DNA from 4 places in the Shinella sp. WSC3-e genome. Region 2 is predicted to be linked to each of the others. Evidence: riboswitches for the same ligand, from Rfam matches in the RefSeq annotation. Region 2 holds a riboswitch; each other region holds the start of a gene.
The links. Region 2 has a riboswitch for cobalamin ahead of metE (5-methyltetrahydropteroyltriglutamate--homocysteine S-methyltransferase). Riboswitches for the same ligand answer to the same signal wherever they lie in the genome.

Region 1: linked by a shared signal. The riboswitch ahead of AABF56_RS18505 (hypothetical protein) and the one ahead of metE (5-methyltetrahydropteroyltriglutamate--homocysteine S-methyltransferase) in region 2 are both predicted to bind cobalamin.
Region 3: linked by a shared signal. The riboswitch ahead of AABF56_RS09360 (CbtB domain-containing protein) and the one ahead of metE (5-methyltetrahydropteroyltriglutamate--homocysteine S-methyltransferase) in region 2 are both predicted to bind cobalamin.
Region 4: linked by a shared signal. The riboswitch ahead of bluB (5,6-dimethylbenzimidazole synthase) and the one ahead of metE (5-methyltetrahydropteroyltriglutamate--homocysteine S-methyltransferase) in region 2 are both predicted to bind cobalamin.

Annotation. Positions count from the first base shown of each region.
Region 1 covers NZ_OZ000530.1:3,761,569-3,770,367, forward strand. The annotation lists gene AABF56_RS18495 (GH36-type glycosyl hydrolase domain-containing protein) at 1-5,628, opposite strand, end outside; gene AABF56_RS18500 (hypothetical protein) at 5,627-5,833, shown strand; cobalamin riboswitch at 6,047-6,264, shown strand; gene AABF56_RS18505 (hypothetical protein) at 6,366-6,581, shown strand; gene metH (methionine synthase) at 6,665-8,799, shown strand, end outside.
Region 2 covers NZ_OZ000532.1:301,295-306,163, reverse strand. The annotation lists gene AABF56_RS28120 (aromatic ring-hydroxylating oxygenase subunit alpha) at 168-1,397, shown strand; cobalamin riboswitch at 1,471-1,685, shown strand; gene metE (5-methyltetrahydropteroyltriglutamate--homocysteine S-methyltransferase) at 1,787-4,138, shown strand; gene AABF56_RS28110 (acyl-CoA thioesterase) at 4,162-4,869, shown strand, end outside.
Region 3 covers NZ_OZ000530.1:1,855,855-1,864,653, reverse strand. The annotation lists gene AABF56_RS09365 (peptidoglycan-binding domain-containing protein) at 1-1,338, shown strand, start outside; cobalamin riboswitch at 1,418-1,785, shown strand; gene AABF56_RS09360 (CbtB domain-containing protein) at 1,834-2,010, shown strand; gene AABF56_RS09355 (CbtA family protein) at 2,023-2,817, shown strand; gene cobU (bifunctional adenosylcobinamide kinase/adenosylcobinamide-phosphate guanylyltransferase) at 2,819-3,343, shown strand; gene cobW (cobalamin biosynthesis protein CobW) at 3,347-4,396, shown strand; gene cobN (cobaltochelatase subunit CobN) at 4,761-8,799, shown strand, end outside.
Region 4 covers NZ_OZ000530.1:1,732,277-1,741,075, forward strand. The annotation lists gene AABF56_RS08760 (phytanoyl-CoA dioxygenase family protein) at 1-731, opposite strand, end outside; gene AABF56_RS08765 (DUF2865 domain-containing protein) at 999-2,105, shown strand; gene bluB (5,6-dimethylbenzimidazole synthase) at 2,098-2,790, opposite strand; cobalamin riboswitch at 2,837-3,057, opposite strand; gene AABF56_RS08775 (SDR family oxidoreductase) at 3,114-3,932, opposite strand; gene AABF56_RS08780 (sensor domain-containing diguanylate cyclase) at 4,165-5,625, opposite strand; gene AABF56_RS08785 (hypothetical protein) at 5,776-6,111, opposite strand; gene AABF56_RS08790 (NAD+ synthase) at 6,115-7,794, opposite strand; gene AABF56_RS08795 (LTA synthase family protein) at 8,108-8,799, shown strand, end outside.

The sequences.
Region 1 (8,799 bases), on a different replicon from region 2:
CGTGCCGGTATCCGCTCTGAGGTGCATGTCCGGATAGGTGAGGTAGCGGCCGAGCATCTGGAAGCTCGCCGCTTCCTGCGAGGTGACGCCGACATGGCGCATATGCACCTGCGAGCGCGTCCAGGCGTGGATCATCTCGTGGTTGAAGCTGTCCGGATGGCGGTAGCGGTCGATGGCGGCATCCACTTCCGCGCGGCTCGGAGCCGCGATGGTCCAGAAGATGACCTTGACCTTCTTGCCCGCCGGCACGCGCACGACACGGCGCAATGCCATGACCGGATCGAGCGTGAAGCCGTCCGTGCCGGAAAGCTGCGCGCCCGGATCGAAGGCGGCGGCGGTCGCCAGCGAGCGGCCGCGGCCGATGAAGCGGCGGCGGTCGGTCTCGATCTCGGTGCGGCGCGAGGGCCCGGCATTGTCCACGATGAGGTGGGCGATCGACATGTCCGGCTCGTTCGGATTGCGCTTCTGGCGCTCGGCGCGGATGACGTCGCCGCGCTTGCCGATCTCCGTCTTGATGAACATCTTCGAGAACAGCGGATGGGCGTTGTCGGCATCGTCGGTCGAGATGACGGGCTCCATATAGGAGGTCACCTCGATGAAGCGGTCCTCCGGCCCGGTGTTGAGCAGCGTCAGGCGGCGGCCTTCGGCATCGTGCTCGGTGGCGACGATGCACTCGACCTCGCTCGTCAGCGTACCGACGGTCTTGATGAACTCCGCCTTGTCGTCGCCGAACTGGGTCTTGGTCACCTCGCCCTCGGCCCGCTTCGGCTCGGCGGTGGCGGACCACCACTCGCCCGTCGCGGTATCGCGCAGGAAGAGGAAGGAACCCCAGCGATCCTCGGTCGGATCGGGCTTCCAGCGGGTGACGGACTGGCCGTTCCAGTGCGAATAACCGGCACCGGTCGCCGTCAGCATCACGGCATAGTGGCCGTTCGACAGGAAGACGGTCTCGCGCTCCCGGAAGAAGGGTTCCTTGATGATGCGGATTTCCGGGCGCAGCAGGTCGGCCTGCGTGCTGCCGACGGTTTCCGGCTCGCGCTTGGCGTTGATGACCGGAATGTCGCGCGGGGCCTTTTCCTGCAGCAGCAGTTCGGCCGCCTCGATGACGGGGTCCGCGTGGAAGCGCTCGCGCAGCGCGCCGTTGAAAACGACATTGGCGACGGCGGCGATCGACATGCCGTGATGGTGCGCCATGTAGTTGCGCACGACGGCGCAGGTCTTGCCCTCCGGCACACGGGTCGGGGTGAAATCGACGGCATCGTGGAAACCGTAGACGCCGAGCGCGCCGAGTTTCCTGAGGCGCTCGAGGTTTTCCAGCGCCGCCTTGGGCGCATATTGCGTCGCCAGAAGCGAGGCATAGGGCGCGATGACGGCATTCTGGCCGAGACCGCGTTTCAGGCCGAGCGTCGGCACGCCGAAATTGGTGTACTGGTAGGTCAGCTCGTGGTCGCGGGCGTTGAAGGCCGCTTCGGAGATGCCCCAGGGGGTGCCGAGACGGCGGCCGTGGTTCATCTGCTCGACGACGACGAGGTTGTTCGTCTGGTTCAGGATGCCGCCCTGGCGCTCCTGCATGACGAGCGGCGGCATCAGATATTCGAACATCGAGCCGGACCAGGAGACCAGCGCCCCGCGCGAGCCGACCGGCACGACCGGACGGCCGAGCTTGTACCAGTGTTCTGTCGGAAGGTCGCCCTTGGCGATGGCGAAGAGGCTGGTGAGACGCGCCTCGGAGGCGAGCAGGTCGTAGCAGGCCTCGTCGAGCTCGTTGGTCTCGACGCGGTAGCCGATCGACAGCAGCCGGCGTTCCGGGCGGAAGAGGAAGCCGAAATCCATCGAGAAGGCAATGTCGCGCGCGCGGTCGCGCAGCACGACGAGGCGCTCGCGCAGGCCCTCGATGCTGCCGAGGTCGAAGACGCTGTCGGCGATATGCGCCTCGCAGGTGGAGACCAGCGCGCCGGCCCACCGGGCAAGCTCGCCGCTCTCGACGGACTTGATCTCGTGGTCGAGATTAACGATCAGCTTGTTGACGTCGCGCGCCAGCACCGAGAGGTTGATGACGCGGATGGAGGCGAATTCGTGCTCACGCTTGACGGCGGCGAGCGCATTGTGGAAGCCGACGATGCGCTCCTCGATGAGGCGGCGCAGCGGGCGCACGGTCTTCCGGTCGTCCGGCAGGTCCTTCAGCGTTTCGGAGAGGATCGAGGCGACGTCACCGATGCCGTCGAGGCTGCCCTGGAGATGCGCCGAGGGGGCTTCGGCCCATTCGCGGCACATCGAGGAGACAGCGATGAGGTGGCCGGCGAGGTTGCCGCTGTCGACCGCCGAGACATAACGCGGCCCCAGCGTTTCCAGCGTGTTGGTGCGATACCAGTTGTAGAGATGGCCGCGATATTTCGGCATGCCGTCGATGGTGGCGATCGTCTGTTCGAGGCGGCGCACCGTCTCCTCGAAGCTGATCCAGCCGAAATCGCGGGCGGAGATGACCGAGAGCAGGTAGACGCCGATATTGGTCGGCGAGGTGCGCTCGGCGAGCACCGGCTGCGGCGTTTCCTGGAAATTGTCCGGCGGCAGGTAGTGCTGCTCGGCGGTGACGAACTCCTCGAAGTAGCGCCAGGTGCGCCGCGCGATCTTGCGCAGCTCGTTGGCGACGTAGTCGGAGACGACGAGCTGGTCCTCGGTCTCGGCCGTCTGGCTGACATACCAGGCAATCATCGGCGAGAGCGCCCAGACGAGCGCGAAGGGAATGCCGATGAAGGGAAGGCCAGTGTCGGAAACCATGGCGAGCGCCACGGACAGGGCCGCGAGCGCCGGAGCCTGCCACATCGACTTGTAATGGGCGAGGATGCCGCCGCGCGCCGCGCTGTCGGCCTGCGCGGCCGTGCGCCATTCCAGCATCAGCTTGCGGCTGACGAGGGTGCGGTAGAGCGAACGCACGATGGCGTCGGCCATCAGCGCGGCCGAATGGGCGATGAAGGCGATGCGCAGCGCCACCTGCGCGTTCGCCGCGCGTATATCGGAGATCACGCGATGCACATGAGCCCGGGCGACGATATCGTTGCGGCGCGGCATGACGCCGGAAATCAGCGAGAGCGTCGGGGCGACGAAGAGCAGGAAGATCAGCACGAGCTGCCAGACCAGCGCCTGGCGCGGCTCCATGTAGTACCAGCCCATGACCGAGGCGACGAGCCAGCCGATCGGGATGAGGCTGCGGCGCAGGTTGTCGTACATCTTCCAGCGGCCGAGCATGGAAATGCCGCTCGACGGGCCGAAGATGTAGGACAGCAGCTGCCAGTCGCCGCGCGCCCAGCGATGCTGCCGCGAGGTCTCGGTGCCGTAGCGGGTCGGGAAGTCCTCGACGAGCTCGACATCCGTCACCAGCGCGCAATGGGCGAGCGAGCCTTCGAGCAGGTCGTGGCTGAGGACGGAATTCTCCTCGATCCGGCCCTTCACCGCCGTCTCGAAGGCGTCGACATGGTAGAGGCCCTTGCCGGTGAACGTGCCTTCCCCGACGAAATCCTGGTAGACGTCGGACACGGTGAAGACATAGGGGTCGATGCCGCGGTCGGCGGAGAAGATGCGCTGGAAGGTCGAGGCTTCCTTGCCCGTCGTCAGTGACGGCGTGACGCGCGGCTGCAGGATGCTGTAGCCGGCGGTGACCTCGCCCTTTTCCGCATCGATGACCGGGCGGTTGATCGGGTGGTGCAGCTTGCCGACGAGCTTCGTCACCGCATCGCGCATCAGGCGCGTGTCGGAATCGAGCGTCATGACGTATTTCACGTCCGCCGGCACGATGTTCGCGCCCGGCAGGAAGGTCGTGTCGCCGTCGCCGCGCAAGAGGAGGTTCAGCTCGTGCAGCTTGCCGCGCTTGCGCTCCCAGCCCATCCAGCAGCCTTCGGACGGATTGTAGAGGCGGCGGCGGTGCAGGAAATAGAAGCGCGTGCGGCCGTCATAGGCATAACGCGCCGAAAGCGTCGCGATCTCGCGCTTGGCATAGTCGAGCACGTCGAGGTCGGCGGGAGATTCCTCCACCTGGCTGTCCGCCCAATCGCTGAGAAGGGCGAAATAGATCTCGCCGCGCGGATTGGCGAGGTAGTGGACTTCGAGGTTGCGGACCAGCTCGTCGACATGGTCGCGCTTGGAGATCAGACACGGCACGACGACGAGCGTGCGCGCATCCTCGGGAATGCCGTCCTTGAACTCGTAGCCGACAAGGCGGGACGGCGTGACGAAGAAGGTGACGAGCGTGTTGAAGAGGCCCGTCGCGCCCTCGGAGGCCGGCAGCGCGAAGAGCACCAGCATGATCAGCCAGGCGCCATCCGGGATATCGAGCTGATCGAGGAAATAATAGACCGCGATCATCGCCAGAAGCGTCAGGATGATGTTGGGCCCGGCAATGGCGAACCAGTCGAGCTTGCGGCCGAAGCGCACGATGCGCTGGACGATCGACGGCCGGTAGCCGATGCGCTTTTCCAGCAGCTTGCGCTTCTTGCCGACGAGGAAAGCGGCGACATTGGCCTCGTAGTCGAGATCCTCGACATGCGCCGCGGCGTCTTCCGCCGTCATCGCCAGCGCCGTCTCGGTCACCTCCAGCTCGGACTTGCCGGAGCGGCGGGCGAAACGCTCGATCGTGTTGCGGTACTTGTTGCGCGAGCCGAAATCGAGGTCGCTGTAGTCGGACCCCTGGCGGAGCGCCTCGTCGAGGCGGCTGACGCTCTCGAACCAGACGGGCCATTCCGTGTCGTCCACCGCGCGAAGGCTCTTGATGAGCGAACTCATCGTGACATTGCCGGAGGAAAGCCGGTTGTTCTCCGCGACGATCAGCTCCTCGAGGTCGCTGCCGCGGCTCTCGATCTTGCGCTCCAGCCACTGGATCACCGCGCCGGAGGCCTGCAGGCCGTCACGCAGGCGATAGAGCAGTTGGATGACGAAGGTGTTGTCCTCGATGAAGCTTTCCAGCGTCTGGAGATGCGCGATGGACTTTTCCGGATCGTTGAGGCGGATCAGCTCGTCGGCCACCTCATTGGCCTTGAAGCGCATCTTGCGCGAGCGCTCGACGCGGCTGGAAATGCGGCGCAGGTTCTCCAGCAGCACGAAGCGGATGAAGGAGGGCAGCGCCCAGAGTTCCCCGATCTTCAGCGCGTCGATCTTCTGGAAGCCCTGCACGAAGGCGGTGAGGCCCTCATGCGAGACGCCGCTATGGGTATGCGCGACATAGAGCCAGGCGAGCGCCAGCGTGCGCGGCATCACCTGCCCTTCGATCTCGATGGTCGGAAGCTGGCGATAGAAGCGGCGCGGGAAGTCGCGGCGGACCTCCTGGATCGCCTCTTCGACGACATAGTAGTTGTCGAGCAGCCATTCGGCCGCCGGGGTGATCTGGGCACCCGCCTCGACATCCTTGGCCGTGGCGCGATAGACGCGGAAGATTTCCTTCTCGTTTTCCTTGTGCCGGGCGCGGAATTCGAAGGGCTGGAAGCCGGGAAGCGGCGCGCTCTTGTCGCGCGCCAGGGCCTCGCCGCAATCGGCCAGCTCCTCCAGCGTCAGATAGGTGGCGCGGATCGAATCGTTATAGTCGATCTGCTTGGCGTCAGCGTCGCGCGAGGAGGCTTGCGGCGTATTGTGAAGGGGCATGTTTCTGATTCTGGATCCGGCCATGTTGAACCATCCGGCAACGGCCTTTGTGCCGAACGGTTTTTTGCGGGCAGGCTTCATCTCGGTGCCGCGATCAGCCATGGGACCAAACGGCGCCCGGACGACGCGGCTGGGGTGGACATGGCTCAAGCGACACGCTGGTTGGCATCCTGGCCGCGTGGTGCATGAAAACGGCATTTTTTAGCCGTAAGGACAGAGACTTGCAACATGTCAACAGGACCGGATGGCGCAGCATTGACCCTCATCTGCGGTTTTGGTGAATCGCGCGCTCCGCGTATCGGGCGAAGGGGCGCATAGGACGGGCTGATGCCAAATGCGCGAGACCGACAAAAGTTCCGGGTGCCCGTGCCGGGCTGTGCATGAGCGATCCCGCCATTGACTTGCAGCCCCGCCCAAGCCAGTCTGCCGGCGTCAGGGTCTTCCGAGTCGATTGGGCTCGGAGGCTAAGAGGGAAGCCGGTGCGATGCTCCGAAAGGAGCGCCAAGACCGGCGCTGCCCCCGCAACTGTGAACGGCGAGCTGCTGTCGCTCCAGGCCACTGGTGGATGTCACCGGGAAGGCGAGACAGACGCGATGACCCGCAAGCCAGGAGACCTGCCCTGACAGTCGTAACGTCCATGGGCGGGGTGTCCCAGTGGTGCGCTTGCTTGTCGCCCCGCGGCGACGTTCCAGCAGCGTGCGTCCGGTCATCCCCCAATTTTCCGATTGGGGAAGAAAATGCTTGCCATCACCAATGACGGTCCTGCCGGCACCGGAAAGCCGGAATCCATCTTCATCTCCTGGCTGCTCTGGCAGCCGCGCGGCGCCGACCTCGCCGTCGAGGCGCTGAAGGAGGTGCAGAAACTTTCGCGCTACGAAAACGTCGATCCGGATATCGCCCGCCTGAAGGCGCTTTTCGCCTCGCTGGCCGGGTCGGATCGGCTGATGCACTGATCACGGCCGCATAAAGACATATTGACATAAAGATATCTTTATGTGATCTCCGATGCAGGATTATTGCACCGGAGGGCTTTGCCATGGCCAAATCGCACCTGGACACCCTGTTCGGCCCCGAACTGCCGCCGCGCGACGGACGCGAGATCCTCGCCGCCCTCAAGGCCGCCGCGCGCGAGCGCATCCTCGTGCTCGACGGCGCCATGGGCACGGAAATCCAGACGCTCAAGCTGGTGGAGGAGGATTTCCGCGGCGACCGCTTCGGCGACTGCGCGTGCCACCAGCAGGGCAACAACGATCTCCTGACGCTGACCCAGCCGGCGGCGATCGAGGACATCCACTACCGCTATGCGCTCGCCGGCGCGGATATCCTCGAGACCAACACCTTCTCCTCCACGACCATCGCCCAGGCCGACTACGGCATGGAGGACATGGTCTACGAGCTCAACCGCGACGGCGCGCGTCTTGCCCGCCGCGCCGGCCTCAGGGCCGCCGAGAAGGACGGCCGCCGCCGGTTCGTCGCCGGCGCGCTCGGCCCGACGAACCGTACCGCCTCCATCTCGCCGGACGTCAACAATCCCGGCTACCGCGCCGTCACCTTCGACGATCTGCGCATCGCCTATGCCGACCAGGTGCGCGGCCTCATCGACGGCGGCGCCGACATCATCCTCATCGAGACGATCTTCGACACACTGAACGCCAAGGCGGCGATCTTCGCCACCCGCGCGGTCTTCGAGGAAAGGGGCATCGAACTGCCCGTCATGATCTCGGGCACGATCACCGACCTTTCCGGCCGCACACTCTCCGGCCAGACGCCCGAGGCCTTCTGGAACTCGGTGCGCCACGCCGAGCCCTTCTCCATCGGCCTCAACTGCGCGCTCGGCGCCAATGCCATGCGCGCCCATCTCGCGGAGATCTCGTCCGTCGCCCAGACCTTCGTCTGCGCCTATCCCAATGCCGGCCTGCCGAACGCCTTCGGCAAATATGACGAGACGCCGGAGGAAATGGCCGCGCAGATCGAGGGCTTCATGCGCGATGGCCTCGTCAACATCGTCGGCGGCTGCTGCGGCTCGACGCCGGACCATATCCGTGCCATCGCCGCGGCCGCCGCGCGCCACGCGCCACGCGAAATCCCCGACATCCCGCGCCACATGCGCCTCTCGGGCCTCGAACCCTTCACGCTGACCGAGGCCATCCCCTTCGTGAATGTCGGCGAGCGCACCAACGTCACCGGCTCGGCGAAGTTCCGCAAGCTGATCACGGCGGGCGACTATGCCGCGGCGCTCGATGTCGCCCGCGACCAGGTGGCGAACGGCGCGCAGGTCATCGACATCAACATGGACGAGGGCCTGATCGATTCCACGAGGGCGATGGTGGAATATCTCAACCTCATCGCCGCCGAGCCCGACATCGCGCGCGTTCCGGTGATGATCGATTCGTCGAAATGGGAGGTGATCGAGGCGGGCCTGAAATGCGTGCAGGGCAAGCCGCTGGTCAATTCCATCTCGCTGAAGGAGGGCGAAGAGGCCTTCCTGCACCATGCGAAACTCGTGCGCGCCTATGGCGCCGCCGTCGTCGTCATGGCCTTCGACGAGAAGGGCCAGGCCGACACGAAGGCACGCAAGGTGGAGATCTGCACCCGGGCCTACAGGCTGCTCACCGAGGTCGCCGGCCTTGCGCCGGAGGACATCGTCTTCGACCCCAACATCTTCGCCATCGCGACGGGCATCGAGGAGCACGACAATTACGGCGTCGACTTCATCGAGGCGACGGCCGAGATCACCGCGACGCTTCCGCATGTCCATGTGTCCGGCGGCGTCTCCAACCTTTCCTTCTCCTTCCGCGGCAACGAGCCGGTGCGCGAGGCGATGCACGCCGTCTTCCTCTACCACGCCATCCAGGCGGGCATGGACATGGGCATCGTCAATGCCGGCCAGCTCGCCGTCTACGACACGATCGAGCCTGAGCTGCGCGAAGCCTGCGAGGACGTGGTGCTGAACCGCGTGCCGAAGGCCGGCGGCACCGCCACCGAGCGCATGCTCGACATCGCCGAGCGCTTCAAGGGCGCGGCCGGCAAGGAAGCCAGGGAACGCGACCTCGCCTGGCGCGACTGGCCCGTCGAGAAGCGCCTCGAACACGCCCTCGTCAACGGCATCACCGAATTCGTCGAGATCGACACGGAGGAGGCACGGCAGAACGCCGAACGCCCGCTGCACGT
Region 2 (4,869 bases):
GCACCGTGTGCGGCAAGATCGCGGAATCTCCAATCGCGACATGAAACCGTCTCCGGCGCCTGACGTCGTGATCGATTTTATCGATTAATAGGAGCAAGCCATTGATCTTGTTTTAGTTCTTCCATCCCTGAATACTGATCAAAAGCCGGTATTTATGGGAAACGAGCATGGTAACGACCGCGGAAGCCTTAATCGACAAAACTGCTGATTTCATCGACCGGCTTGTTGCCGGGCACCGGCCGGGCCATGGTCTCGCCCGCCCATTCTACCATGATCCGGAAATCTACCGGCGCGACATGGAGCGCATCTTCCGGCGCCACTGGCACTGCATCGCCCACGAGAGCGTCATCCCCGACGTGAACGACTTCGAGGTCTTCCGCATCGATACCGAGCAGGTCATCGTCACCCGCGCGCCGGGTGGCTCGATCCATGCCATGCTCAATGTCTGCCGCCATCGCGGCGCGGAGGTCTGCACGAAGCCGAAGGGCAATGCGCGGGTCTTCGTCTGTCCCTATCACGCCTGGACCTATGGCAATGATGGCAGCCTGCGCGCCGCGCGCCTGATGCCGAAGGATTTCAGGCGGGAGGACCATGGGCTGAAGACGCTGCATGTCCGCGTCGTGGAAGGCCTGATCTTCATCTCCTTCGCCGAGGTGCCGCTGGCGTTTTCCGAGGTCGAGCACCTCCTGCATGCGACCTGTGGCCAGTATGGCTGGGGAAGCGCCAAGGTTGCCCACCGCGAAAGCTACCCGGTTGCCGCCAACTGGAAGCTCGCCGTCGAAAACTACGTCGAATGCTATCATTGCGGTCCCGCGCACCCCGAATATTCGCAGACCCATGCGCTGGAGCAGCCGCTGCACATGATCGAGGCGATGAATGCCGCGATGGAGCAGCGCACCTGCGCCCTCGGCATCGAGGTCGGCTCGGGCAATCACTGGCAGACCTCGCGCGAAGGCCGCGAGGCGATCCACGCCTTCCGCTACGCGCTCTATGAGGGTGTGGAGAGCGGCAGCGAGGACGGCAGGGCGGTCGCGCCGCTGATGGGGCGCTTCACCGGTTTCGACGGCGGCGTCACCTCCATCCATCTCGGCGGCACGACCTTCCTCGTCTGCTATCCGGACCATGGCATGATCTACCGCTTCATTCCGAAGACGGCGGAAAGCTGCGAGATGGAACTGATCTGGCTCGTCGACGGCAAGGCGGAGGAAGGCAGGGACTACGACCTCGCGAAGCTGACCTGGCTCTGGAAGGTCACGACGGCGGAGGACAAGGCGATCATCGAGCATACGGCGCGCGGGGTGCAATCGCACTATTTCGTGCCCGGCCCCATCGCGCCGATGGAACATAACGAGCTGCGCTACATCGACTGGTATCTCGACGAGATCGGCCGCCCCTGAGAATTTCGGAGCAACCAGATAAATAAAGATATAAAGATTTCTTTATGTATATTGACAATCTGTCCGTGATGGCGTGAAGTCGTCGCGTCGTGGTTCCCTGGGGCGGTATGTCCGCTTCAGGGCTAAGAGGGAATCCGGTGCGCCGATCGTTCGGCAATGCCGGGGCTGCCCCCGCAACTGTGAGCGGCGAGCCGCTGTCCAGCAATGTCACTGAGGCGAGAGCCTTGGGAAGACGGACAGCGGCGATGACCCGTGAGCCAGGAGACCTGCCAAGACGAAATAACGTCCACGGGCGGGGTGTCCCGGTGGTTGCTGCACCTGCCCGTCAAGACGGCGGGCCTGCACGCGTCCGCTTTACCCATGCCCCCAGAAACCAATGGGGTATGACAATGTCACATCAATCTCTTGCGACCGCTTCTCTGGGCTTTCCGCGCATCGGCCGCCACCGCGAGCTGAAGTTTGCGCTCGAAGCCTTCTGGTCCGGCAGGATCCCGGACACCGAACTTATCGAAACGGCGAAGACGCTGCGTGCCGAACACTGGAAGCTTCAGCAGGAACACGGGATCACGCGGATCCCCTCCAACGATTTCTCCTTCTACGATCACGTTCTGGACACGGCCGTCATGGTCGGCGCCATTCCGCATGTTTATGGGTGGGATGGCGGGGAGGTGCCGCTGTCCCTCTATTTCGCCATGGCGCGCGGCAGCCAGGGCGACGGCCATGCGGATTGCGGCCACGCCCGTCACGGCCACGGGGTTCCGGCGCTGGAAATGACGAAGTGGTTCGACACCAACTACCACTACATGGTTCCGGAAGTCGCGGAAGACCAGGTCTTCAGGCTGACCACGCAGAAGCCCGTCGCTCACTTCCTGGAAGCCAAGGCCCTCGGCATCCACACGCGCCCGGTGGTGCTCGGCCCGGTCACGTTCCTCAAGCTCGCCAAGGCGCGGCCCTCGACCTTCAAGCCGCTCGACCTCCTGACGCGGCTGCTCCCGGTCTACGAAGAACTCTTCCGCCGCCTGGGCGCTGCGGGCGCCGACTGGGTGCAGGTTGACGAGCCGATCCTGGCGCTCGATCTGACGGAGGGCGAGCGCCATGCCTTCAAGCTGGCCTATGAGGCGCTGGCCAAGGCCGCGCCCGGCCTGAAGGTCATGCTGACGACCTATTTCGGCGCGCTTGCGGACAATCTCGATGCAGCGGCCGTGCTGCCGGTGGCCGGCCTGCACATCGATCTTGCCCGCGCGCCCGAACAGCTCGACGCGGTCGCAAGCGCCGTTCGCCCCGGGCAGGTCCTGTCGCTCGGCGTCGTTGACGGGCGCAACATCTGGCGGGCGAACCTCGCCGCCATTCTCGACCGGCTGGCCCCGCTCGTGGAAGGGCGTGGTGGCGAATTGGTGGAGGTCGCGGCCTCGTGCTCGCTCCTCCATGTCCCGATCGACCTTGAACTGGAAACGGCACTCGATCCCGATCTGAAGTCCTGGCTGTCCTTCGCCACGCAGAAGCTCGGCGAGCTCTCAACGCTCGGCAAGGGGCTTGCGCAGGGCAGGGATGCCGTCCGGCACGCCATCGACAGCGCCTCGCAGGCTATCGCCGCCCGTGCATCCTCGCCGAAAGTGACCGACCCGCTCGTGCAGGGGCGCATTGCCGGCATCGACGCCGGCATGAAGGCCCGCAAGCACGCCTTTGAGGCGCGCCGGCAGGTCCAGGCGGAAACGATCAAGCTGCCGCTCTTCCCGACCACGACGATCGGCTCGTTCCCGCAGACCGGTGACGTTCGCAAGGCCCGTTCCGCCCATGCCAGGGGCACGCTCAGCTACAAGGACTACGAAGCCTTCCTCCAGCAGGAAACGGCGGCGGCCATCCGCTGGCAGGAGGAGATCGGGCTCGACGTGCTTGTTCACGGCGAGTTCGAGCGCAACGACATGGTGCAGTATTTCGGCGAGCAGCTTTCGGGCTTCGCCTTCACGCAGCATGCCTGGGTGCAGAGCTACGGTTCGCGTTACGTGCGCCCACCGATCATCTTCGGCGACGTCTCGCGGCCGAACCCGATGACCGTGCGCTGGTGGCAATATTCCCAGTCGCTCACCGCCAAGCCGGTGAAGGGCATGCTGACCGGACCGGTGACCATCCTCAACTGGTCGTTCGTGCGGGATGATATCCTCCGGAGCGCGACGTGCCGCCAGATCGCGCTCGCCATCCGCGATGAGGTCGTGGATTTGGAGAAGGCTGGTGCGAAGATGATCCAGATCGACGAGGCGGCTCTCCGGGAAGGCCTGCCGCTTCGCCACAAGGACTGGCAGCACTATCTGGATTGGGCAGTCGAATCCTTCCGCCTTTGCTCCTCCGGGGTCTCCGACGAAACCCAGATCCACACCCACATGTGCTATTCGGAGTTCAACGACATCATCGCGGCGATCGCCGCCATGGATGCCGACGTCATCTCCATCGAGACCTCGCGTTCGAAGATGGAGCTGCTCGATGCCTTCAGGAACTTCCAGTATCCGAACGAAATCGGCCCGGGCGTCTACGACATCCACTCGCCGCGCGTGCCCGACGTGGAGGAGATGACCGATCTCCTGTCGCTCGCCCGGCGGCGTCTCGAGGACCGCCAGCTCTGGATCAATCCCGACTGCGGGCTCAAGACGCGCAAGTGGGAGGAGGTCAGGCCGGCGCTCGTCAACATGGTGGAGGCCGCGCGCCGCCTGCGGGGCGAAGACGGCTCGGCGGTGGCGGCGCAATGAAGCGTGCGCTTGAAGACACTGCGATGCCGGGAGCAATCCCGGCATCGCCCAGCCGTCTCGTCGATCTTGTCTTCCCGGGGGATACCAACCATCACGGCACGCTGTTCGGCGGCGCCGGGCTGGCGCTGATGGACCGCATCGCCTTCATCGCCGCGACCCGCCACGGGCGCGTGCCCTTCGTGACGGCATCCGTCGATCGCGTCGATTTCCAGGCCCCCGCGCGCGTCGGGGAGCTGGTCGAGCTTGTGGCGCGCGTCTCGCGTGTCGGCCGCACATCGATGACGGTGGAGGTGGAGATGGTCGCCGAAGGCCTCGTCAGCGGCGAACGGCGGCTGTGCACGCGCGGCAGCTTCAGCATGGTGGCCGTTCCGGAAGGCAAGACGCCGGGCTGGTGCCTTCCGTCGCTGGCGGACATGCGGGAGCCGCCCAGCCACGGGGCATGCACGAGCGATATCGTTTTCGCCGACCAGGCGAACAGTTCCGGCCGCATGTTCGGCGGCGAGGCACTCGCCGCCATGACCAAGGCCGCCTTCGTCGCCGCCACGCGCCACGGCCGGTGCATCACGGTGCTTGCCGCCTCCGAACGGGTCGATTTCCGTGCGCCGGTCGCCGTGGGGTTGATCGTGGATACGGTGGCCACCGTGGCCCGCGTCGGGCGTACGTCGATGACCGTCGCGGTCGAGCTCTGGTCGGAAGACCTGACGAGCGGGACCCGCACATGCACCGCGAAC
Region 3 (8,799 bases), on a different replicon from region 2:
CTGAAGGCCGAAGAGGATGCGCAGAAAGCGGCGGAAGCCGAAAAAGCCAAGGCCGACGCAGAGGCCGTGCGGCTGAAGGCGGAAGCCGACGCGAAGAAGGCGGAAGAGGCTGCCGCGGCGCGCAAGCTTGCCGAGGAAAAGGCTGCGGCCGAGGAGAAGGCGCGCGCGGAAGCCGCCGCGGCGGAAAAGGCCCGCGCCGAAGAGGCCGCGCGCCTAAAGGCGGAGGCGGAAGAGAAGGAAGCGGCCGCCCGCAAGCTCGCCGAGGCGCAGGCCGCCGAGGCCGAGCGGCTGAAGGCGGAGGCCGCGGCCGCCGCCGAGAAGGCCAGGGCGGAGGAAGCCGCCCGCCTGAAGGCCGAGGCCGAGCGCCAGAAGGCCGAAGAGGCCGCCGCTACGGAAAAGGCGCGTGCGGAAGAGGAAGCCGCTGCCCGGCGCGAGGCCGAGGCCCGGCGCGTCGAGGCGGAAAAGGCTGCCGCGGCCGAGAAGGCGCGGATTGAAGAGGAGGCCGCCGCTGCCCGCAAGCTTGCGGCGGAAAAGGCCGCCGAGGTGGAACGGTTGAAGGCGGAAGCCGCGAAGGCCGCTGCCGACGCCGAGGCCAAGGCCGCCGAGGCGGCCCGCCTTGCCGAGGAAGCCGAAAAACGCGCCGAGGAAGCGGCCGCCGCCGAACGGGCTGCGCAGGCGAACGACACCGCCGCCCGCGAAAACGAAGCGCAGGACGCGGACACGAAGAACCGCGGCCTTGCCGTCGAGCGCGCCGACGATGCGGCGAAACGCGAGGAGGAGACCTTCCAGAAGGCCGTGCTCGACGGTTCGGAAAAGGCCTTCCGCGCCTATCTCGATGCATATCCGGACGGCCGTTTCGTCGCCGATGCGCGCGAGCGCCTTGCGGCGCTGGCAGACACGGCCCGGCAGGCGGCCAAGCCGAAGCAGGAAAGCGAAACGGCCACCGTGGAGACTGAGCGGAAGGCCGAGCAGCCGGTCGTCGACCGCCGCGAGGCCTATATGGATCGTTCGACCCGCGTGCAGGCGCAGCGCTGGCTGAGCATGCTCGGCTTCAACACCTATGGCGTCGACGGCGTTTTCGGTTCGCGCACCCGCGCCGCGATCGCCGCCTGGCAGGGGGCGTCCGGCTACCGTGCCGACGGTTACCTCTCCCGCCAGCAGTACCGCGCCCTCCGGCAGGCCGCGCAATATGCCGAGGCCCGGCAGAATCGCCAGCGCCGCTACCAGCAGGACTACGACGTGCTCGAAGGCCCGGTCGACGGCTATTACGAGCGCTACTACCGCGACGACGGCTATTACAATGGCGGCGGTGGCGTGGTGATCATCCCCGGCTATTGAGATCGCGACGGCCGGACGGCGGTTTCAGCACAGGTGATGACGCTGCCGGTCGATTGACTTCCCAGGGGCGGAAGCATAATCATCCGGGATATTGGATGGTTCCCGGATCCGGAAACGGATCGGGGAGTAAATGGGAATGTGACGCGGCGGACCCAACCAGGGCGCTGCAATCACGGCCGACCCCGCGACTGTAGAGTGGCGAGGGACGCCCATCCGGACGGGAGGATCTGCGCGGAACGGGGCAATGGTGCCTTCGACCCGCGCCGTGACAACCAGCCGGAAAAGCCACTGGGTGGCATCGCGATCAGCAGGGGTTGGACGCCTCTTTCTCTACGAATCGTCCGCCTTTTCGCGATGCCGGAGCCTGGGAAGGCGAGGGCGACCCGCAGGCGTTTTTCAACGCCGGACGCTGCGAGCCAGGAGACCTGCCAGCCAATGCGAAGGACATTTCGTCCGACCTGGGGAGGTTTCCCCGCCGCCTGCACGGAGGTTGTCATGGCTGTTTCGACTACGTCTTCTGTTACCCTTTCCGCCAACGACCGTCTCGTCGCCGGCGTTTTCGCTCTCCTGCTCGGCGCCTTCCTGGTGTTCGGCGCGGGCCTTGCGAATTCCGCCGTGCTGCATGACACGGCCCACGATACGCGTCACTCCTACGGCTTTCCCTGCCACTAAGGAGTTTTCGACATGATCGTTCGTTATCTCCTGGCCGCCCTGGTGGCCGGGCTGTTCTCCGGCGTGCTGATGACGGCCGCCCAGGAGGCCCGGGTCGTTCCGCTCATCCTGCATGCCGAGGAATTCGAGGGCGGCGACGAAGCCGCGCCCGCCGCGGAAGGCACCACGCCCAGCACCGGTACGGAGGGCGCCGCACAGACGCAGGACCATTCCTCGCTCGGCGCCGTCATCCTGGACGTCGCCTCGGCGCTTTCGCCGGTTTCCGTCGCCTATGCCCATGAGGGCGAGGATCACGAGGAGGGCGGCATCATGTTCGGCATGAGCCGGTTCTCCGGCACGCTGCTCGCCAACCTCGTCACCGGCGCCGGCTTCGGCCTGCTGCTCGCCGGCTTCAGCCTCGTTTCCGGCCATCCGATCACGGTGGCGAACGGCGCGCTCTGGGGCGCGGCGGGGTGGCTTGCCGTGCACATGCTGCCGGCCATCGGCCTGCCGCCGGAGCTTCCGGGCTTCCCCGCCGCCGATCTCGGCGACCGCCAGGTCTGGTGGATCGCGACCGTCATCCTTTCGGCGGCCGGCCTCTACCTGTTGTTCCTCAAGCAGAACATCGTCGCCAAGGTCATCGGCATCGTTCTGATCGCGGCGCCGCAGGTCTATGGCGCGCCGCAGCCGGGCGACATCTCCAGCAACGTTCCGGCCGTGCTCGGCGCGGAATTCGCCGTCGCCGCCCTGGCCACGACCCTGTTCTTCTGGATCGTGCTCGGCCTCTCGCTCGGCTTTGCCAACGAGAAGATCGCCAAGGCTGCCTGACATGACATCGACATCGCCCGGAGCCGTCCTGGTTCTGGGCGGTGCGCGTTCCGGAAAATCCGCTTTTGCCGAGAGGCTGGTCGCCGAGACCGGCCTCTCGCGTCATTATATCGCCACCGGCCGCGCCTTCGACGACGAGATGCGCGCGCGCATCGCGCGGCACCGGGAGGATCGCGGCGACGGCTGGCAGACCCATGAGGAGCCGCTGGCGCTCGCCGCGCGCATAAGGGACGTGGCGCGGGCCGACCGGGCCGTGCTCGTCGACTGCCTGACGCTGTGGGTGACGAACCTGATGCTGGAAGAGCGGGACATCGCCGCCGAATCCTCCAGCCTCCTGGAGGCCATCCGGCAGGCGCCCGGCCGCATCGTCCTCGTCTCCAACGAGGTCGGCCTCGGCATCGTGCCTGACAATCGCATGGCGCGCGAATTCCGCGATCATGCCGGGCGGCTGCACCAGAAGGTCGCCGCCCTCGTGCCTGAAGTCTATTTTGTCGCGGCCGGACTGCCGCTGAAAATGAAGGGTTGAGCCATGCTGCAACAGAAGATCCCCGCCACCGTCATCACCGGCTTCCTCGGCGCGGGCAAGACGACGATGATCCGCAACCTCCTGCAGAATGCGGGCGGAAAACGCATCGCGCTCATCATCAACGAGTTCGGCGATCTCGGCGTGGACGGCGACGTGCTGAAGGGCTGCGGCGCGGAGGCCTGCAGTGAGGACGACATCATCGAGCTCACCAACGGCTGCATCTGCTGCACCGTCGCCGACGATTTCATCCCCACCATGACGAAGCTCCTGGAGCGGGAGAACCGTCCGGACCACATCGTCATCGAGACCTCGGGCCTTGCCCTGCCGCAGCCGCTCGTCGCGGCCTTCAACTGGCCCGAGATCAAGACGCAGGTGACGGTCGACGGCGTCATCACCGTGGTCGACAGCGCCGCCGTCGCCGCCGGCCGTTTTGCCGACGACCACGACAAGGTGGATGCGCTGCGTGTCGAAGACGAGAACCTCGATCACGAGAGCCCGCTGGAAGAGCTTTTCGAGGACCAGCTCACCGCCGCCGACCTCATCGTGCTCAACAAGACCGACCTGATCGATGCCGAAGGCCTGAAGTCGGTGCGTGACGAGGTCGCCTCCCGCACCGCCCGCAAGCCCTCGATGATCGAGGCGAAGAACGGCGAGGTCGCCGCCGCCGTGCTGCTCGGCCTCGGCGTCGGCACGGAGGACGACATCGCCAACCGCAAGTCGCACCACGAGCTGGAGCACGAGAACGGCGAGGAGCACGACCACGACGAATTCGACAGCTTCGTCGTCGAGCTGCCCGCCATCGCCGAGCCGGCCGCCTTCATCGAGCGCCTCAAGGGCGTGATCGCCGAACACGACGTGCTGCGCCTCAAGGGCTTCGCCGACGTGCCCGGCAAGCCGCTGCGCCTGCTCGTCCAGGCCGTCGGCAGCCGCGTCGACCACTATTTCGAGCGCGCCTGGGCCCCGGGCGAGGCCCGCGGCACCCGCCTCGTCGTCATCGGCCTGCACGACATGGACGAAGCCGCCGTGCGCGCGGCCATCGCCGCGGCGGTGTGAGTTTCGGCATGAGCGTGCGGCAGTCCCTCCCTTCGGCGTTTCAGGTACGGTTTGGCCTTTGTGGGCGTGCCGTGCCGGTGGATCCTCGGGTCGAGCCCGAGGATGACGGAGGGGAGGAGAGGCCGCAGAGCCTATCGATCGGCGCGGCAGGGACAACCGCGGCTGTTGTCCACTGCCCCTTCCTCCTGTCGTCATCCTCGGGCTCGACCCGAGGATCCGCCCTCCCGGCACGCCGGCAAGGGCAGGGCAATCGCATATGGCGTTCGACGTTGCCGCTCTCCCCTTCTCCCCACCGGGGAGAAGGGGGGGGGGCAACGTTTTCCATCCATATGCGATTGCCCTGCCGGCAAAGCGGAGGCGCTGCATGCACCTCCTCCTAGCGCAGAAGGGAACCATTGCCGACGGCCGCGAGGCGATCGACCTTGGCCAGACGCCGGGCGACATCCTCTTCCTTTCCGCCGCCGACACGGAGCTTGCCGCCATCGCCGCCGCCCATCGCGCGCGCGACACGCAAACGCGGCTGCGGCTCGCCAGCCTCGCCACGCTCTCCCATCCGATGTCGGTGGATACCTATATCGAGCGCACCGCCCGCCACGCCAAACTCATCGTCATCCGCGCCCTCGGCGGCGCCAGCTATTTCCGCTACGTGCTGGAAGCGCTGCTGGCGACCGCCGTTGCCAACGGCATCAGGCTCGTGGCGCTACCCGGCGACGACCGGCCGGACGAGGGCCTCGCGCCCTTCAGCCGCATCGACGACACTGACCGCCAGACCCTCTGGGCCTATCTCAACGAGGGCGGCGCCGACAATGCGGACCGCTTCCTCGCCTATGCCGACGCCCTGGTCTTCGGCGGCACCAAGCCGGAGCCGGCAACGCCGCTGGAAAAGGCCGGCATCTGGTGGCCGGGGCGGGGCGTGGTCGATATCGAGGCGTGGCGGGCGCTGGCAGCGCTCCCCCCCTCCGGCCTGCCGGCCATCTCCCCCTCCGGGGGGGAGATCGATGGGGCCGCGGTTTCCTTCCCATCTGGCGACGCTGCAACCCCGGACGGTGTCGAGGGGGCACGGCCTGGCCTCCTGCCAATCTCCCCCCTTGAGGGGGAGATGGCCGGCAGGCCAGAGGGGGGTGTTGCGCCTCCCGCCTCGGAGGAACGCGCTTCCCCCACCGCCGCCATCTGCTTCTACCGCGCCTATGTCCAGAGCGGCGAGACGCGCCCCGTCGAAATGCTGATCGAGGCATTGGCGGCCGAAGGTGTCCGCGCCCTGCCGCTCTTCGTCTCCAGCCTCAAGGAGCCCGTCTCCATCGAGACGGTGCGGGCCGCCTTCGCCACGGCCCGGCCGGAAGTGGTGCTGAACGCCACCAGCTTCGCCGTGTCCGCCCCCGGCGCCGGCCGCAAGCCGACCGTGCTCGACGAGACCGGTGCGCCGGTCCTGCAGGTCGTCTTCTCCGGCTCCTCGCGCCAGGCCTGGGAGGCCTCCGGCCAGGGGCTGACGGCGCGTGACCTCGGCATGAACGTCTCGCTGCCGGAGGTGGACGGCCGCGTGCTCGCCCGCGCCGTCTCCTTCAAGGCGGCCGCGCGCTACGACGAGCGCGTCGAGACCAACATCGTCAGCCTCGATCCGGTCGAGGACCGCATCCGCTTTTCCGCCCGGCTGGCCGCCGGCTGGGCGCGGCTGCGGCGTGCGGCGCCGGCGGAACGCCGCATCGCGCTCGTCATGGCGAACTATCCGAACCGCGACGGGCGCCTCGGCAACGGCGTCGGCCTCGACACGCCCGCCGGCACGATGGAGGTGCTGCGCGCCATGGCGGCGGAAGGCTACGCGGTCGAAGGCCTGCCGGCCGACGGCGACGCGCTGATCGCCCACCTGATGGCCGGCCCGACCAATGCGGCGGGCGACGGGCGCGAAATCCGCGAAACGTTTTCCCTCAACCATTACAAGGCCTTCTTCGCCTCCCTTCCGAAACGGATTCAGGCGGAGATGACCGCCCGCTGGGGCGCGCCGGAAGACGATCCCTTCGTCATCGGCGACGTCTTCGCCCTGCCGCTTGCCCGTTTCGGGGAGACGCTGGTCGGCATCCAGCCGGCGCGCGGCTACAATATCGATCCGAAGGACACCTATCATTCGCCGGACCTCGTGCCGCCGCACGGCTATCTCGCCTTCTATGCCTTCCTGCGCGGGCATTTCGGCGCGCATGCCATCGTGCACATGGGCAAGCACGGCAATCTCGAATGGCTGCCGGGCAAGGCGCTGGCGCTGTCGGAGGCCTGCTATCCGGAAGCCGTGCTCGGCCCGGTGCCGCATCTCTATCCCTTCATCGTCAACGATCCGGGCGAGGGCACGCAGGCCAAGCGCCGCTCCGCCGCCGTCATCATCGATCACCTGACGCCGCCTTTGACCCGCGCGGAGACCTACGGCCCGCTGAAGGACCTCGAGGCGCTGGTCGACGAATATTACGACGCCTCCGGCGGCGATCCGCGGCGCATCAAGCTGCTGACGAAGCAGATCCTCGACCTCGTGCGCGACATCGGCCTCGACCGCGACGCCGGCATCGCCCGGACGGATGGCGAGGCGGCGGCGTTGCAGAAGCTCGACGCCTATCTCTGCGACCTCAAGGAAATGCAGATCCGCGACGGCCTGCACGTCTTCGGCGTCTCGCCCGAGGGGCGGCTTCTGACCGACCTGACGCTGGCGCTCGCCCGCGTGCCCCGCGGCCTCGGCGAGGGCGGCGAGGCGAGCCTGCAGCGGGCGATCGCGGCGGATGTTTTTGCGGAGGCCGCATCCCCCTCTGCCCTGCCGGCCATCTCCCCCTCAAGGGGGGAGATCGATGGGGGCACGCACCCTGTTCCATCTGCCGCCGAGGCGGTTGGCTTTGACGCGGCGGGGAAAACGGAAACAGGCTCCCAGCCGATCTCCCCGCTTGAGGGGGAGATGCCCGGCAGGGCAGAGGGGGGTGGCTTCCATTTCGACCCGCTCGACTGCATCCCCTCCGATCCCTGGACCGGCCCGCGCCCCGCCATCCTCGCCACGCAGACCGACACCCCCTGGCGCAGCAAGGGCGACACGGTCGAGCGCATCGAACTGCTCGCCGCAAGGCTCGTGGACGGGACGCTTGCCTGCCCGGAAAACTGGCACGCCACCCGCGCCGTGCTCGATGTGATCGAGGCCACCATCCGCCCCGCCATCGCCGCCTGCGGCCCGGCCGAGATCGCCGCGCTGCTGCGCGGCCTCGACGGGCGCTTCATCGAGCCGGGCCCTTCCGGCGCGCCGACGCGCGGGCGGCCGGACGTGCTGCCGACGGGCCGCAACTTCTACTCCGTCGACAGCCGCGCGGTACCGACCCCGGCCGCCTGGGAGCTCGGCCGCAAGTCCGCCGAGCTCATCGTCACCCGCTATGCGCAGGACCACGGCGAATGGCCGACCTCCTTCGGCATCACCGCCTGGGGCACCTCCAACATGCGCACCGGCGGCGACGACATCGCGCAGGCCATGGCGCTGATCGGCGTGAAGCCGACCTGGGACATGGCCTCGCGCCGCGTCACGGGCTTCGAGATCATCCCGCCGGCCGTGCTGCGCCATCCGCGCGTCGACGTGACGCTGCGCATTTCCGGCTTCTTCCGCGATGCCTTCCCGGAGCAGATCGCGCTGTTCGACCGGGCCGTGCGCGCCGTCGGCGCGCTGGACGAGGACGATGCCGACAACCCGATCGCCGCCCGCATGCGGGCGGAGGCGGCTGCGCTGGCAGCCAAGGGCGCGTCCGAGGACGAGGCGCTGAAGCAGGCCGGCTTCCGCATCTTCGGCGCGAAGTCCGGCGGCTACGGCGCCGGCCTGCAGACGATGATGGACGAGGGACTGTGGACGGAGCGCGGCGACCTTGCCGAGGCCTGGCTCGCCTGGGGCGCGCATGCCTATGACGGGACGAGCGACGGCGTGCCGATGCGCGAGCGGCTGGAGGCGCGCATGAAGAGCCTGGAGGCCGTCGTGCAGAACCAGGACAGCCGCGAGCACGACCTGCTCGACAGCGACGAATACTATCAGTTCGAGGGCGGCATGGCCGCGGCGGCGGAGCACTTTTCCGGCAGGCAGCCGGTCGTCTATCACAACGACCTGTCGCGGCCGGAAAAGCCGGTCGTGCGCACGCTGGAGGACGAGATCGGTCGCGTCGTGCGCGCCCGCGTCGTCAATCCCAAATGGATCGACGGCGTCATGCGCCATGGCTACAAGGGCGCCTTCGAGATCGCCGCGACGGTCGATTTCATGTTCGCCTTCGCCGCCACGACCGGCGCGGTGAAGGACCACCATTTCGAGGCCGCCTACCAGGCCTATGTGCTCGACGAGCGGGTGCGCGACTTCCTGATGGAGAAGAACCCGGCGGCGCTTGCCGAAATGGCGGCGCGGTTCGCCGAGG
Region 4 (8,799 bases), on a different replicon from region 2:
AGCTCGTCCGGCATGATGCGCAGCGAGCCGCGCGCGGAATACTTGTTCTCGATCGCATCGGCATTCTCGCTGATGCGGCGCTCCCAGGCAAGGCGCTGCGGCGTCATCTCGTGCGAGCCCGGCACATAGGCGAACGGACCGTCCTCCTCGCCGACATCGCGCAGGAAGAGCCATGCCTTGGCCGTCGGCTGGAACGTGTCGCTGTGCAGCGCGGTCTGCGGATCGGTCGAGCCCTGCGTGACGACGGACGGCAGCGCCATCACCACCTGCACGACGAGCAGCGGCTGGCCGGCATGGGACGAGACGTAGCGCAGGAGGTTTGTGATGCGCGGGTCGTTGCGCGCCGCCTTGAAGCCCGGCAGGCTTTCGAGGTCGCTGTCGTCGATGATCGCGCGGCGCGTGACGGTATCGCCCTGCAGCATGTCGTAGCGCTCGAAATCCCGCTCGGCGATCTCGCGGGTGACCGCCTCGAAGACCTCCGGCGACAGGAAGTTCTCGATCTTCACGAACCCGTTCTCGGCATATTGCCGGCGGTATTCCGGGGCGACGAGGTTCTCCAGCTTCCTGCGGCGCCAGGCGGCCATGCGCATGGCGAGCGAGACGCGCTTTTCGTGCAGGCCCCTCCGGTTCAGCCATTTGCTGCCGATGATGGGATTGTCCGCGAAGGATTTTGCGCCGGACGCGAGCTGGAGCGCGTACCAGGGGCTGAGCAAGATGGACGAAATGCGCATGATGACCTGCCTGCAAGGGCCGGTTTCCGCCAGGGGCGGTTGCGCGGCAAGGGCGCAGACCGGCTGTTGAGTTTGACGAGAGTGCTACACCAAGGCCCAGGGGAGATCAATTGCGGGGCACGGCCAAAAAGATGAATACGCAACTCATATTTTATGACCGGCGTTAATCACAAATCCGGGAGCGCGTTGCGCTTCCCCCGCCACGGCCTATGATAGGGCCGTACGTGCGGCCGATCGCGGCCCATCCACATTCACGGGATCGATGATTTGAAAGGGTCTGTCCGCCTCCTCCTTGCCATTGCGACCGGGCTGACGCTCGCCTTTTCGGGCGGCACGGCGGCGGCGGGCGTGTGCGAGCGGCTTCAGGCGGAGCTTGCCAACCTGCCCAAGGTGGTGGTCGACACCGCAAGCGCCCGCAAATATGCCGGCGCCATCGCCCGCCAGAACATCCAGCTGCGCAAGGCCAGGAGCGACCAGCGCCGTCTCGGCTGCTCGAGCGGCAGCATCATCGTCATCGGCGGCGCGAATGCCGAGGCCTGCGGCACGCTCGCGACGGTCATCGGCAAGATGGTGCGCAACCTCGAAATCCTCGACAAGAAGCGCCGCGAATTTGCCGGCGGCACGTCCTCGCAGGGCAAGCGCAACCGCCTCACCGCCCTCCTGGAAAGCAATGGCTGCGGCGACGAGGCAAGGGTCATGCCGGTCGCGGCGACGGAAACGCTGCGCACGCTCGACGACAGGCGCACCCTGCCGCTCGGCACCGCACCGGAAGGCAGCGAGCGCCTGCAACTGCGCACGCAAGGCGGCAGCAACGGCCATGGCAACCTGCGCACCGTCTGCGTGCGCACCTGCGACGGCGGTTTCTTCCCGATCTCCTCCGGCGCGACGCCGCTCGACTTCCGGCGTGACCAGAAGGTCTGCGCGATGATGTGCCCGCAGACCGAGACGGAATTGTTCTACCAGTCGATGACCAGCGGCCAGGAAACCGAGCAGATGACCTCCACCGTCACCGGCCGGCCCTATTACGAGATGCCGAACGCCTTCTCCTACCGCACGCGCGACCTCTCCAAGCCCGGCACCTGCGGCTGCAATCTTTCTGCCTATTACCAGGAGATGATCAAGCGCGAGAAAGCGCTGAAGGGCGAGGGCGAGACGGCCCGCGCCGGCGCGGGAGACGAGGCGGAGACCGGCTCGATCACCACCATCCGCACCCTGCCCAAGAAGGTGGAAACCCCGGTCAAGGTGCCGGCGAAGGTCGAGGAACGCGACTACGACCCGGCGAACAGCAAGGTGCGCACGGTCGGCCCGGTCTTCCTGCCGGCCAACGAATCCGCCATCGACCTCGGCCGCCCGGTGGATGCCGGCGTCAACTGACGCCCTCCCCCGGCCAGCGCTCCTCGAATACCAGCTCTTCCAGCGGCAGGCGCTGCCGCCATCCCTTCACCGCCAGTTCCGGCTCGCCATAGAGCCGGTCGACGAAGCCGACGCAGAGCCAGGCAACGATCTCCACATGCTCGGGGATGCCGAGGATCGAACGGATGTCGCTGTCGTGGAAGATGCTGACCCAGCCGACGCCCACGCCTTCCGCCCGCGCCGCCAGCCACAGGTTCTGCACGGCGCAGACCGTGGAATAAACATCCATGCGCGGATTGTGCGTGCGGCCGAGCACCACCGCGCCGCCGCGAGTCGGATCGCAGGTGACGCAGATCGACAGCGGCGCCTTCAGGATGCCCTCGAGCTTCAGCGCGCGATACTGCGCCTGCCGCTCCCTTTCGAACATCGCCGCCGCCTCGCCATTGGCCTTCAGGAAGGCCGCATGCACCGCCAGCCGTGTCTCAGCGCCACGCACCAGCAGGAAGTTCCACGGCTGCATGAAGCCGACGGACGGGGCGTTGTGGGCGGCCTGCAGCAGGCGGCCGACGAGATCGTCCGGCAGCGGATCGGGCAGGAACTGGTCGCGCACGTCGCGGCGCGTTTCGATGGCACGGTAGACGGCCTGCCTTTCCTCGCGGGAAAAGGCGCCCGCCCGGACCAGAGGGTCCAAGGGTTCGCTTCGCATCGTCATCTCCCCAACAATGCGTCACGACCTGCCGCCGTCCGCGCGGTTCGGTCTATCGTGCCAGGCCGGTCTTCTGACTTCGGGTCACGCGGCCGACGCCTGCCTTCCCGGTTGAACAACCAGTGGCAAAAGCTTGAATCGATTCAAGCTTTCATGGCGCAGACCATCCCCGTCACAGCGTTGGGCACGTTCCGGACCTAGGCTTTCCGCCCGCACCGGATTCCCGATTCTCCCGCCGGAGCGGGCACCTGACGCGAAGGATATGCGCACGACGCGCGGGCGCGATCAAGCCCGTCCGCGCCACATGTCGCCGCGTCTGCGCCTCAGAGCGGTGCCTCCGGATGGGGCGAGCCGTCATAGGCGCCCCAGACCGACTGGTCGAAGCAGATCACCGAGCCGGTCATCAGGCCGGATTCCGGCGAGGAGAGATAGGCGCAGGCCCGCGCCACCTCGGCCGGATCGACGAGCCGCCCGAAGGGCTGGCTTGCCTCGGCCTTGGCCAGCCAGTCGTCGGCCGCGCCGTGGAATTCGCGCTGGATGCGGTCCTCGCCCTCCGAGGCCATCCAGCCGATATTGAGGCCGTTGACACGGATGCGGTTGCGCAGCACGGCATAGGCCGTGTTCTTGGTCAGCGTCTCCAGCGCGCCCTTGGAGGCGCAATAGGCGGAAATGAAGGGCTGGCCGGCCTTGGCCGACATCGAGCCGATATTGACGATGGTGCCCTCGGTCTTCTCGCGCCGCATCACCTTGATTGCCTCCTGCATCAGGAAGAACGGCGCACGCACATTGACCGCGAACATGCGGTCGAAGAGCTCGGGGCTCGTATCGAGGATCGTGCCGCGGTCGGTGATGGCCGCGGCATTGACCAGCGCATCCACGCGGCCGAAAGCCTCGTCGCAGGCGGCAATGACCGCGCGCGCATCCTCGACCGCGCCGAGATCGGCCTTCACATAGAGCGTCGCCACGCCCGTCGCGCCGGAGATCTCCTTCGCCTTCGCCTCGCCCTTGGCGGCATTGCGTCCGCAGATGACGAGGCCCGCCGCGCCCCGCTCGGCAAAGAGCCGGGCGATCGTCGCGCCCAGTCCCTGCGTTCCTCCCGTGACGACGGCGATCTTGCCGTCCAGCCGCGCACCCTCGCTCATGCCATGCCTCCCTCGCAAACCGGCCGACGCTTCCCGGCGAACCGCAAGAAGCCGACAGGCACCTGACTCACTTCAGCAAGCAAAGCCTCTATCCAACTGTTTCTCAACTCATTTCTGGAGGCCGAAGCGAGCTGGCCCGATTGCCTTTGCCGAAGGTCAGCCGCGATGTGAGAGACCCCTGACCAGAAAACCTGTGGAAACAAGGCGCTAGGGAGCTTCAGCACAAGCGGCCTCAAGCCGCGCGCGCCGTGCCGGCCTCGGCAACCGCGTCGCGGCCCATATCGCCCGCATGGACGGCGCGGTTGCGCCCGCCATTCTTGGCCGCATAGAGCGCGGCATCCGCCATCACCATCACGTCATGCAGGCTGCCGCCATGGTCGGGGAACTGGGCGATGCCGGCGCTGCCGCCGATTGCCAGAAGCTGCCCGTCATGCGCGATCGGCGTCTGCGCATCCCGCACGAGGCTCTCGGCGAGATCGAGGAGCGCCTCCCGGCTGAAGGCGCCGGTGAGCAGCACGGAAAACTCGTCGCCACCGAGGCGCGCCACCGAGCCGAGCGTGCCGATACGCTCGGAAAAGCGCCGGGCGACGGTCTGCAGCACCGCATCGCCCGCCGCATGGCCGTACCGGTCGTTGACGGCCTTGAACCGGTCGAGGTCGAGCGCGAGGATCGAGAAGGGCCTAGCCTCGCCCTTGCGGATCGCGCGGCGCACCTCCTCGTCGAAGCCGCTGCGGTTCTTCAGTCCCGTCAGCGGATCGTGCCGCGCGAGGAAGGCGTTCTGCGCCTCGCTGCGCTGCAGCGCCTTGACGAGCGCGGAAAAGCGCAGCGTGACGAAGAGCATGACGCCGGCAAAGACCAGCACGAACATCGCGATCTGCGGCAGCGCCGATTTCCACACGAAGGTGCCCGGCATGTTCGGCCGCCAGGAGGCGACCATCGGATTGTAGGTGTCGGCGCCGACCGGCGTCATCACCAGCCCCGGCTCCTGCGTCACGATGGGCGTGAAGCCGAGATCGTGCACGCCGAGCCGCCGCTCGGTGTTCAGAAGCATCTTCTGCGAGACGGGCTTGACCGTGATCAGCAGCGTCGGCTGCATCCGGCTTGCGGGAATGTAGAGCGACTTCGGAATGACCGCCTGCACGACGACGATACTCATGACCCGGTCGATGAGGCGCATGCCGGAGACGTGGATTTGCGGCAGCGCCGGCGTCAGGAGGTCGGGATCTTCCTTGGCGCCCTCGACCTGCCAGCCGCCGCGGTCGGGCGACAGCGCCTCCCGGTAGGCCCGCTCCGCCTTCAGCGTGAGGTCGCTCACCCAGTGCAGCTTCTCGCGTGCCTTGCGTTCGGAGACCTTGTCGCCGCGATGGACGCCGAGCACCTTCTCGCCGCCCGGCGTGGTGAAGATCATCCAGGAGAACCCGAAGTCGGCCCACATCCAGTCGCGGATCTGGTCACGCACGAAGGCATCGCCCGGCATGCCGTCCTTCAGTTCGTCGAAGGTCTTGTCCCAGAAGGAAATCTGGCTCTGGTACTGCACCACCTGGTCGATCTGGTGGCTGAACTCGTTGCGTACCAGCGTGCGCTCCGTCTCGGCAACAAAGCTGTCGGCCCGCTCGATCGCATAGTCGAGCACGAGATAATTGGCGGCCCCGAAGAGCAGGACGATCATCACCGCCGCCGTGCGGATCGCCAAACCAACCCCGCGTCGCCGCGTCGCGCGGCCCCCTTGCGCCTTGCCCGTCATTGTTTCCCTGCCTGTCCCCCGCCGGTTTGCCCGGCTTTGTTGAACGAAGGTTAGCTGACAGACGGCAAAATTCGCTTAAGCGGGCTGGTGAGCGAAAACTTAACTCCGGCTGGCCGGATCTGGGAAGCCCGTCGGCTCCCTCTCCTCGCCCGCCGAGAGTTTCCGGCAGATCGACTGCATCAGGACGAGGTTGCGCTGGTCGCGCCAGGTGGTGACGAAACCCCAGGCGAGGAGAAGCAGGATGGAGAGGAAGGCGACGCCGAGGACGACGAGGCCGCCGGTCGCAAGGCCGTAGAGGCCGAAAACCGCCGGCGTCGCGAAATAGGCGATCTGCGCCGAAAGCTGCCGACCGGCCGAAAGGTCGCTCAGCGACCACAGCCGGATCAGCCGGATTTCCTCCTCGGTGAAGGCCGGGCGAGCGGCCGGCGCGTCCACGCCCTACCCCCGGTCGCGATAGCGGTTGGTGATCGGGTAGCGCCGGTCGCGGCCGAAATTCTTCTTGGTGATCTTCACGCCCGGGGCGGACTGGCGGCGCTTGTATTCGGCGATGTAGAGCAGGTGCTCGATGCGGTGCACGGTCGCCGCGTCATGCCCGCGGGCGACGATCTCCTCGGTGCTCATCTCCAGCTCCACCAGGCATTCGAGGATGTCGTCGAGCACCGGATAGGGCGGCAGCGAATCCTGGTCGGTCTGGTTGGGGCGCAGTTCCGCGGACGGTGCCTTGTCGATGATGTTCTTCGGGATCACCTCTCCCGTCGGCCCGAGCGCGCCCGGCGGCACATGTGCGTTGCGCCAGCGCGAAATGGCATAGACCTGCATCTTGTAGAGGTCCTTGATCGGGTTGAAGCCGCCGTTCATGTCGCCGTAGAGCGTCGCATAGCCGACCGACATCTCCGACTTGTTGCCGGTCGTGACGACCATCGAGCCGAACTTGTTGGAGACCGCCATGAGGATGGTTCCGCGCGCGCGGCTCTGGAGGTTCTCCTCGGTAATGCCTTCCTCGGTGCCCTCGAAGAGCTCCGAAAGCGAGGAGAGGAAGCCGGTCACCGGCGCCTCAATCGGCACGATGTCGTAGCGGCAGCCGAGCAGCCGGGCGCAATCGGCCGCGTCCTTCAGTGAATCCTTCGACGTATAGCGATAGGGCATCATGATGCAGCGCACCCGCTCCTCGCCGAGCGCATCGACGGCGATCGCCGCGCAGATCGCCGAATCGATGCCGCCGGACAGGCCGAGCACGACGTTCTTGAAGCCGTTCTTGTTGACGTAGTCGCGAAAGCCCAGCAGGCAGGCGCGGTAGTCCGCCTCCTCCTTCTCGGGAATGCGCGACGTCGGCCCGCCGTCGCAGACCCAGCCGTCCGCATGCTTCTTCCAGGTGGTGAGCGCGATCGTCTCCTCGAACTGGCTCATCTGGAAGGCGAGCGACTTGTCGGCGTTGAAGGCAAAGCTGGCGCCGTCGAAGACCAGCTCGTCCTGGCCGCCGAGCTGGTTGGCGTAGATGAGCGGCAGGCCGGTCTCGATGACCTGCTTCAGGGCGACCTGGTGGCGGATGTCGACCTTGCCGCGATAGTAGGGCGAGCCGTTCGGCGACAGCAGGATTTCCGCGCCGCTCTCGGCCAGCGTCTCGCAGACGCCGAGATCGCCCCAGATGTCCTCGCAGATCGGGATGCCGAGGCGCACGCCACGGAAATTGACGGGACCCGGCATCGCGCCCTGGTCGAAGACGCGCTTTTCGTCGAATTCGCCGTAATTCGGCAGGTCCACCTTGTCGCGCACCGCGATCACCTTGCCGCCGTCGATGACGGCGACCGCGTTGTAGCGCCCAGTCTCGTCCTGCCTTGGAAAGCCGATGATGACGCCGGGGCCGCCCCTGGCGGTGTCGGCGGCGAGATCGTCGACGGCGCGCCGGCAGGCCTTCAGGAAGGCGGGTTTCAGCACGAGGTCTTCCGGCGGATAGCCGGAGATGAAGAGTTCGGTCAGGAGCAGCAGGTCGGCGCCCTGCCGGGCGGCATCCTCGCGGGCGGCGCGCGCCTTGGCGAGGTTGCCGGCGACGTCGCCGACGGTCGGGTTCAATTGCGCAACCGCGATGCGCAGCGTCGCCCTGCCCTGATCTGAGGTCATGTCTTGATCGGAAGTCATGTCTGCGGACCCATCTCCTGCTGGTGCCCGAGCCTGCGGCCGCGCGTCGCTGTCGCACTCTCGAACGGTCGACAAGCTCTTTAGAGCATGACGGGCGTTTTGGGAATGAAGGGCGGAACCTTTGCCGGCGCTTTCGGCGGAAATGTCCGGTTTTCAAGGGGTTCGGCGCATTACCACGGCCCTGCGGCGCAGGAACCAAAACAGGGGAAGAACGTTGCAGAAAACGTTCATCTCCTGTTCAAGATGACAACCGTATGACAGATACACGAAACTTTCATGAAATCTGGAGACGGCCTTGGCCCTGCTCACCTCCGCCACCGTGGCGATCAATGCAAACGAAGAGATCGCCGCCGAGGCAGGCTTCTTCGCGCGTCACGCCAAGGCGCTCGCCGTCCTGCGTTCGCTTGCCGTTTCCGGGCTTCTCGCGCTCCTCACCGTTGTCGTCGTCGAATTCGTCACGCGCGGCTCGCTCGACCAGACATGGAGTTATTTCACCAATCCCGGACAACCGGCCTGGACCACGACCGGCGTCTTCTTCCTGCTCTATCTCGCCATCGACGCGCTGATCGGCCGCCAGCACAAGGCCGTCCTGCTCGTCTCGCCGCTCGTCGTGCTGATGGGCGTGATCTCCCAGCAGAAGCAGGTCTTCCTCACCGATCCGCTCTATCCGACGGACCTGCTCTTCGGCCGCCAGATCCTGGAGCTGATGCCGGTGCTGGTGCAGGACCGGCCGTGGACGGCCGCCCTCCTCGCGCTCGCCGTCATCGCCTCGGTCGTTGGCCTCGTCAGCCTCTGGGTCTTCGCCTGGCGCCGTTTCCGGCCGTTGACGAAGAAGGAGCGCCTGACGCGGCTTGCCGTCGCGCTGCCGCTTCTGGCCGGCTTCGTCTCCGTCATGGACTACAACGAGTTCTCCTGGGTCCGCGACCGGCTGAAGGTCTTCCCGATCATGTGGGACCAGGCGGAGAACTATCGCCACAACGGCTTCGT